2 regions of the Nonomuraea sp. NPDC049400 genome follow, and region 1 is predicted to be linked to the other one. Evidence: riboswitches for the same ligand, from Rfam matches in the RefSeq annotation. Region 1 holds a riboswitch; the other holds the start of a gene.
What was found. A riboswitch is a leader RNA that binds a small molecule or an ion and turns the genes downstream of it on or off. The one in region 1 is predicted to bind thiamine pyrophosphate.
Positions count from the first base shown of each region.

Region 2: it holds a riboswitch for thiamine pyrophosphate, as region 1 does, so the genes downstream of both, ACIBVN_RS22575 (purine-cytosine permease family protein) here and thiO (glycine oxidase ThiO) in region 1, are expected to answer to the same signal.

Region 1 is NZ_JBITMP010000006.1:273,841-278,045, forward strand. It holds gene thiE (thiamine phosphate synthase) at 1-255, opposite strand, end outside; gene ACIBVN_RS11265 (Rv2175c family DNA-binding protein) at 233-607, opposite strand; gene ACIBVN_RS11270 (NAD(P)/FAD-dependent oxidoreductase) at 638-1,807, opposite strand; TPP riboswitch at 1,862-1,978, shown strand; gene thiO (glycine oxidase ThiO) at 1,968-3,065, shown strand; gene thiS (sulfur carrier protein ThiS) at 3,062-3,262, shown strand; gene ACIBVN_RS11285 (thiazole synthase) at 3,255-4,010, shown strand; gene pknB (Stk1 family PASTA domain-containing Ser/Thr kinase) at 4,122-4,205, shown strand, end outside.
Region 2 is NZ_JBITMP010000013.1:189,410-193,614, forward strand. It holds gene ACIBVN_RS22570 (methylated-DNA--[protein]-cysteine S-methyltransferase) at 1-523, shown strand, start outside; gene ACIBVN_RS22575 (purine-cytosine permease family protein) at 489-1,820, opposite strand; TPP riboswitch at 1,810-1,926, opposite strand; gene ACIBVN_RS22580 (rhodanese-like domain-containing protein) at 2,001-2,324, opposite strand; gene ACIBVN_RS22585 (winged helix-turn-helix transcriptional regulator) at 2,321-2,755, opposite strand; gene ACIBVN_RS22590 (MFS transporter) at 2,832-4,205, shown strand, end outside.

The DNA.
Region 1 (4,205 bases):
CACGTCGGGACGGGCGGCGTAGGCGATGTCCGCCCGGTCGTTGACGGCCAGCAGTTTGCCGTGCCGGTCGCAGGCGTCGCGGAAGACTTCGAGGAGCGCGAGTTCTTCGCGTGCCTCCAGGCCCTTCTCCCGCAGCTGGATGATGTCCACGCCGCCGGCCAGCACCGAATCGAGGAACTCTGCCAGGTCGCCGCGGTCGCGCCGGCCGTCGGTGCAGAGGTAGAGGCGCGCCTCAGAAAGCGAGGGCTTGGGCACGCCGCTTGACCTCGGTGTGACGGCCGGCCTTGATCGCCTCGATGGGCGACCCGGGCAGGGAGTCGTCAGGGGTGAAGAGCCAGCGCAGCGACTCGACATCGTCGTAGCCGGCGTCCTGCAACACGGTCAGTGTGCCGGGCAGGCCCTTCATCACGTCCTTTCCGTCGAGGAACACCGCAGGCACCTGCGGCCCGCCGCTGCCCCGGCGCACGCCGAGCAGCTTGTGGTCCTTGAGGAGTTGCTTGGCCCGCCCGATCGAAAGCTCCAGGCGCGAGGCCACTTCGGGGAGAGTGAGCCACTCGGCTACGAGCTGGTCGGTCTCCCGGTCGATCTGTGCAACAGAAAGCGTCACGAAACCACAACTACCACATGGCGTGCTTGCTCAAACAACACAATCCCGTAGAGGGACATCTGGATCTACCAGGCGTTCCACGTCGAGACGGTGTCCCGCGTCGATGATTCTGCGCCCCTGTACGAGGTCCCGCGGCCGGTCCACGGCGAGCACCGCCGCGGCGACGTCGTCTGCCGTGAGCCAGACGGCCGACCACTTGCCCTCCGGGTCGCCGCGGTAGACGAGCCGCTCCCCCGCCGGATGATGGCCCGCGTACTGCACCATGTGCCCGAACTGCTCCGACCAGAAGTACGGAACGGGATCGTAGGCCACGTCCTCGCCCAGCAGGCTCGCGGCGGCGACCTCGGGGGCGTTGAGCGCGGTGTCCCAGTGCTCCACCCTGAGCCTGGTCTGCCAGCGACGTGACCACCAGGCGGCGCAGTCGCCGACGGCGACCGTGTTGGGCAGCGAGGCACGCAGGTGCTCGTCCACGACCACGCCGTTGTGCAGGTCGATGTCGGCGCCGGTGAGCCATTCGACGGCCGGCCGCACGCCGATGCCCGTGACGACCACGTGGGCCGCCACGAACTCGCCGCCGACCAGGCGGACTCCGCCCTCGTCCACGGAGTCGACCATGGTGCCGAGCCGCAGGTCGATGTCGTCGTACCAGCGCTGGGTGCGGGCCCCGATCTCGGCGCCGACGGCGGTCGCGAGCGGCGCCGGGCCCGCCTCGATGACGGTCACCGCGCATCCGGCGCGGCGGGCGGCGGTGGCCACCTCGGCGCCGATCCAGCCCGCGCCGATGACCGCGACGCGGGCGCCCGGGACGAGCATGGCCCTGAGCTCGTGGGCGTCGTCGAGCGTGCGCAGCACGTGCTGGGGACCGTCGCCGGGCAGCCTGATCGGCTCGGCCCCGGTGGCGATGACCAGCCCGTCGTAGCCCACCTCGCCCTCGGTCGTCTCCACGACGCCCGCGCGCAGCGACTTGGCGCTGACGCCGGGGCGGAAGTCCACGTCGATCGCGGCCAGGTCGGTGCCGACGTAGCTGGTGTCGGCGTCGCCGAACAGCACGGCCTTGGACAGCGGCGGGCGGTCGTAGGGGCGATGGCGCTCCTCACCGATCAGCGTGATCCTTCCGCCGAATCCCCGCCCCCGCAGCGCTTCCACGGTGCGCACCCCGGCCAGGCCGGCTCCTACCACCACGACATGATTCACGTTCATGACCATAACGGAGGGCGGTGCCGGGCCGTCGCGGCGAGGCCGTAGGCTGGGGACGAAAAGACGCGCGGGAGTCCGGCCGTAACCGGGCTGAGAGGAAGGCTTCACCGGGCCTTCGACCGCAAGACACCTGATCCGGATCATGCCGGCGAAGGGAGCGCGGATGGATGTGATCGTGGGCGGCGGGGTCGTCGGGCTCTCCGTGGCCTGGCGGCTGGCTCGCGACGGACGACCTGTCACCCTGGTTGACCCCGCCCCGGCCTCGGGCGCCTCGCACGCGGCCGCGGGGATGCTGGCGCCGGTCAGCGAGGTCGCCTACACCGAGGTGCCGCTGCTGCGGCTGGGTGTGGCGTCGCTGCGCCGCTGGCCCGCCTTCGCCGCCGAGCTGGCCGCCGACGCGGGGCTGGCCGGCACCGAGGCCCTGGATCTGCGCTCCGACGGGACGCTCGACGTGGCGTTCGGGGCGGACGACCTGGCGGCGCTGGACGAGCTGGCCACGTACATGGAGAAGCTGGAGCTGCCCGTCGAGCGGCTGAGCGGGCGCGAGTGCCGCCGGCTGGAGCCCATGCTCGCCCCCTCCGTGCGGGGCGGGCTGCTGGCCCCCCGCGACGCCTGGGTGGACCCGCGCCGGGTGACGGCGGCGCTGCTCGCCGCCCTCGACCGGCTGGGAGTCCCGCTGGTGCGCTCGCGCGTCGGCGAGCTGCTGCGCGACGGCGACCGGGTCACCGGGGTGCTCCTCGGCGAGGGCGCCGAGATGCGGGCGGAGCGGGTCGTCCTGGCGGCCGGGGCGTGGAGCGCCGGGCTGGCGGAGGTGCCGGTGCGGCCGGTCAAGGGGCAGATCATGCGGTTGCGTTCCCCGCAGCCGCTGCTCACCCGCTGCGTACGCGGCACCGTGCACGGCACGCCGGTCTACCTCGTCCCCCGGGGCGACGGCGAGCTGGTGGTCGGGGCGACCCAGGAGGAGATGGGGTTCGACACCCGGGTGACCGCGGGCGGTCTGTACGAGCTGCTGCGGGACGCCAGGGAGCTGGTGCCGGGCGTCACCGAGCTGGAGGTCGCCGACGTGGTGGCCGGGCTGCGGCCGGGCACGCCGGACAACCTGCCGGTCATCGGCCCGAGCGGCACGCCCGGGCTCGCGCTGGCCACCGGCCACCATCGGGGCGGCGTGCTGCTGGCCCCGCTGACGGCCGACATCCTGCTGGGCGAAGAGGGCGAGCTGGCGGCATTGTGCGCGCCTGGAAGGTTTCGGGAAATTTCATGATTGTGACGATCAACGGGGCCGTGCACGAGGTGACCGACGGCATGACCGTGGCGCAGGCCGTACGCAGATTGACCTCGGCCACCACCGGCGTGGCCGTGGCCGTGAACGACGAGGTGGTCACGCGGAGCTCGTGGGAGACGACGGCGCTCGGCGAGCATGACCGGGTGGAGGTTCTGACGGCGGTGCAAGGTGGATGATCTGATCATCGCCGGGGAGAAGTTCGCTTCCCGGCTCATCATGGGGACCGGCGGCGCGCCCTCGCTGGAGGTGCTCGACCAGGCGCTGGCCGCGTCCGGCACCGAGCTGACCACGGTGGCCATGCGGCGGCTCGACCCGAACGCCCGCGGCTCGGTCCTCGACGTGCTGCGCAAGCGGGACATCAAGGTGCTGCCCAACACGGCCGGCTGCTTCACCGCGGGCGAGGCCGTGCTGACGGCGCGGCTGGCCAGGGAGGCGCTCGGCACGAACTGGGTCAAGCTCGAGGTCATCGCCGACGAGCGGACACTGCTGCCCGATCCGATCGAGACGTTCGACGCGGCCGAGCGGCTGGTGGCCGACGGGTTCGTGGTGCTGCCGTACATCGGGGACGATCCCGCGCTGGCGCGCAGGCTGGAGCAGGCGGGGTGCGCGGCCGTGATGCCGCTGGGCGCGCCGATCGGCTCGGGCCTCGGCATCCGCAACCCGCACAACATCGAGCTGATCGTCGAGGCCGCCTCGGTGCCGGTGGTGCTCGACGCCGGCATCGGCACGGCCAGCGACGCGGCGCTGGCGATGGAGCTGGGCTGCGACGCCGTGCTGCTGGCCACGGCGGTCACCAGGGCGCAGCGGCCCGACCTCATGGCGGCGGCCATGAAGGGGGCCGTGGCGGCGGGGCGGCTGGCCCGGCTCGCGGGCCGCATCCCGCGCAGGCGCTACGCGGAGGCGTCATCCCCGATGACCCCCTGAGGCGCGTGGGTGTCGTCACGCGGACGCGGGGGCGTTCCGCAGGGAACGTCTCCGCATCGGTTTCGGGCGGCAAGGCCCTGCGGGTGGTAAAACGCCCGTAAACTCAGCGGGGTGGATACGACGACTGCGGACCCCCTGGTCGGGCGACTCGTCGATGGCCGCTACCGCATCGAGAGCCGGATCGCCCGAGGCGGC
Region 2 (4,205 bases), on a different contig from region 1:
TCGAGGCGAGACGCCCCCCGACATCGCCTTCGGCACCTATGACGGCGCCGTGGGCAGGCTGGTGCTCGCGGTGACGGGCAAGGGCATCGTGGCGTGCAGCTTCGAGCCGGAGAACAGTGTGTTCGCGCTGCTCACGAGGCATGTGGGCACGTTCATCGGGCCGGACGCGCGCCGGCTCGACCCGGTGCGCAGGGAGCTGGACGCATACTTCTCGGGCCGCCTGCGGGCTTTCGCCACGCCGGTCAACCTGACGCTGGCCACGCCGTTCGCCCGTACGGTGCTGCAGAAGACGACGGCGGTCCCGTACGGCACGACGACCACGCTGGAGGAGATCGGCGCGAGCATCGGCAGGCCCCGCGCGCTGCGGGCGATCGGCAACGCGCTGGCCTCCAACCCCGTGTGCGTGATCGTGCCGTGCCACCGGGTGGTGCGCGAGGACGGCGGGCTCGGCGACTACGCGGGCGGCCCCACGGCCAAGCAGCACCTGCTCAACGTCGAGAAGCGCGCGTCAACGAGCCGATGAGCAGCGCCACCAGCGCGGCCACGACGGCGGCGCCGAGCGCGCCGTTCATCCACGGCTGCCGGGTGAAGCCGATGGCCTCGCGGGCCGACTGCCAGAAGGCGTCCCACTTCGGGACCGTGGGCGTGGAGGTCGTCAGCCAGTACGCGACGAAGCCGAGGGCCCACGGCACCAGCCTCGACCAGCGCGAGGGCGCGTTCTCCTCGGTGTTCCAGCCGCGCGAGCCGCCGAGCACGAAGTAGTCCACGGCCAGCACCGCGAACATCGGCACGAACACCGCCCCGATCACCCCCAGGAACGCCCCGTACGAGGTGACGTCCACGAACAGGGCGATCACGACGGTCAGCACGCCGATGGCGGTGGAGAAGATGCGCCGGTCCACGCGCGGCATCAGGTTCTGCAGCGAGACCGTGGTGGAGTAGACGTTGGCGAACGACTGGTCCGTCTCGCGCAGCACCAGGATCGCGAAGAACAGCGCGCCCAGCGGCACCGCGACGAACGGGCCGAACACCGACGTCCCATCGGCCAGCACCGCGTCCGCCCCCGCCATCGCCACCGCGTAGACGCCCAGCCCCAGGCAGGCCACCTGCGCCAGCGTGTACCCGCCGACCACGCCGGTGAACGCGGCCCCGCTCGACCTGGAGTGCCGGGCGAAGTCTGCCGCCATCGGCACCCACGACACCGACAGCGCGATCACGTAGTCGACAGCCGGGGCGAACGCCGTCCAGGACCCGCCGGTGTGCACGGGCGCCCGGGTCAGGAAGAACCAGGCGAACCACACCAGCGACACGATCACGCCGATGGTGACGTACCGCCGCAGGATCCGCACCGACCCGAGCGGCCAGATCGTGAGCGCGGTGGTCAGCGCTCCGGCCACGATCACCCACACCGCGTACGGCACCGCGCCGAAGATCGCGCCGGCGGCCTTGGCGATGACCCACAGCTCGAACGCGCCCCAGCCGATCATCTGCACGATGTTCAGCACCGTGGGCACGTACGAGACCCTCGCCCCGAACAGCCCTCGCAGCAGCACCATCGAGGGCTGCCCAGTCCGGGTGCCCGGGATGGCGGACAGGCCGACCATGGCCGTGCCGATCAGGCTGCCCACCACGACGGCCACCAGCGCGGCGGCCAGGCTGAGTGGGGCGCCGCCGAGCGGGTCGAGCAGGAGCAGCGCTCCGGAGAAGCCCAGGAGGCTCACGCCGAGGTTCGCCCAGAGCGCACCCTGGTCGAGCACGCCCAGGGTCTTCGGCGGCCTGCCCTCGAGGGTCAGGGGAACTTCGTCGGCGACATGCGTCATCGCACACTCCCTACGCCGGCATTACCCGGACAGGTTCAGGCGGTCGGCAGCGGATCGTGTGCTGCCCTCTCAGCCCGGTGAACCCCGAGCTCCCGCGACGATCTGAAGTTGGCGCCCTCATCATGCCCTAGTGGCGGCAGAAACGCCACAGGGAGGCTTTACGCGTGCTTTGAGAAGATTTTAGGCCACGAAAGGCGTCTGCCCCGTCTCGCTGACCATCGGGCGACGCGCGAACTCCCACGACTGCATGCCGCCACCGACGTTGACCGCGTCGCGCCCGAGCTGGTTGAGCCACGCCGCGACCTGCAGGGACCGGCCGCCGACCCGGCAGACGACGTAGACCGTCCGGTCGCCGGGCACCTCGTCGACCCGCCCTTGGATCTGGGTCATGGGGATGTGGACTGCCTCCGGCGCGTGCCCGGCGACCCACTCGTCCTGCTCTCGGACGTCGAGCAGGTAGGCGTCGTCGGGAACGGCACTGGCTTCGATCTCAGGAACGGTCATGACTCCATCATCTCGCGCCTCTCGTCGTAGGCGGCACGCGCTTCTGCGATCTCCCGCTGGTGCTCCTCCGTCCAGGTGACCAGCGCCTTTATGGTCTGGTGCAGCGTACGGCCGAGCGGCGTCAGCGCGTAGTCGACCCTGGGCGGCACGACGGGGTGGACCGTGCGGCTGACCAGACCGTCGCGCTCGAGCTGGCGCAGGGTCACGCTGAGCATGCGCTGGCTGACGCCGTCGATCTCGCGGCGGAGCTGGGTGAAGCGCAGGCTCTGGCAGTCGAGCAGGGCGATCACCAGCAGCGACCACTTGTCCGCGATGCGGTCGAGTATCTGGCGGACCTCGCAGTCCTCGCGGGCGTCCCACTGGCGAACGTCGTAGTCGGCTTCCACGGTGCTGTCGCAGTAACCGAGTGATTTTGAAGTGCCTTCTTCCATGACATTCCATGTTCGCTGATGATGTGTCCGGTTACAAGAGAGAACCGACATGCCTAGAAGTAACCGGGAGTTTGTCATGCCTGCTCGCTCTTGGGGCGTGCTGATTGTTTTGTGCGGAGCCATCTTTCTCGAGGGCATCGACGTGGCCATGCTCAACGTCGCCCTCCCGTCCATCAGGGCCGACCTGGGGCTGTCAACGGGGGTGCTGAGCGGGGTCGTGAGCGCGTACGTGCTCGGCTACGGCGGCTTCATGCTGCTCGGCGGCCGGGCGGCCGACCTGCTGGGCCGGCGGCGGATGTTCCTGCTCTGGCTGGGGGTGTTCCTGGCCTTCTCCGGGCTCGGCGGATTCGCTCATGAGGGGTGGGTGCTGCTGGTGGCCAGGTTCGTCACGGGGGTGGCCGCCGCGTTCATGACCCCGGCCGGGCTCTCCCTGCTCACCACGACCTTCCCGGAGGGCCCACGGCGCAACCGGGCCCTGCTCATCTACGCCGGCACGGCGGCGGGCGGCTTCGCGCTCGGGCTGGTGATCGGCGGCCTGCTGACCGCGTTCGGCTGGCGCTGGGTCTTCTTCGCGCCCGTCCTGCTGTCGCTGGTGATCCTCCTCGCCGCGATCCCCCTGCTCAAGGAGTCCCCCTCCGAGTCTCGCGGCGGCGGCTTCGACATGGCGGGCGCTCTGAGCGTCACGGGCGCGATGATGCTGCTGGTCTACGGGGTGGTACGCCTCGAGCACCCGTCCGACGGCTGGCCGCTGACGGCGGCCGCCTTCCTCGGTGGCCTGGCGCTGCTCGGGACCTTCGTGGCCGTGGAACGCCGCTCCCCCCACCCCCTGGTCCGCCTGGGCATACTCAGGTCGGGCGCCCTCGTCCGGGCGAACGTGATGGCCGCCCTGCTCACCGCCTCGTTCTTCGGCTTCCAGTTCCTGGTCACGCTCTATCTGCAGGAGCTGCGCGGCTGGTCCACCATCCAGACGGGCCTCGCCCTGCTGGCGGCCGCCGCCGACGTGGTCCTCGCCCCGACGCTCACGCCGTGGCTGGTCAACCGGTACGGCAACGCCAAGGTCGTCATGGGCGGCCTGCTGTCGGGGCTGCTGGCGTACGCGCTCTTCCTCGGGGTGGGGCTCGACTGGACGTACGCGGCCATGCTGCCCTCGATGCTGCTGATCGGCCTGATGTTCGCCTTCGTCTACGGCCCGCTCACGATCGTGGCTACGGACGGCATCGCGGCGGAGGAGCAGGGGCTGGCGAGCGGTCTCATCAACACGTCGTTCCAGTTCGGCGCGGCCCTGGGACTGTCGATGGTCACGGCGGTCAACGTGGCGGCCCTGGGCGACGGGACCACGGCGGAGGCCGGCCTCACGGCGCTGCGCACGGCCCTGGCGGTCCCGGTGACGGCCACCCTGCTGGGCGCGGTGGTGGCGGCGATCGGCCTGCGCAGGCGCACGGGGACCCGG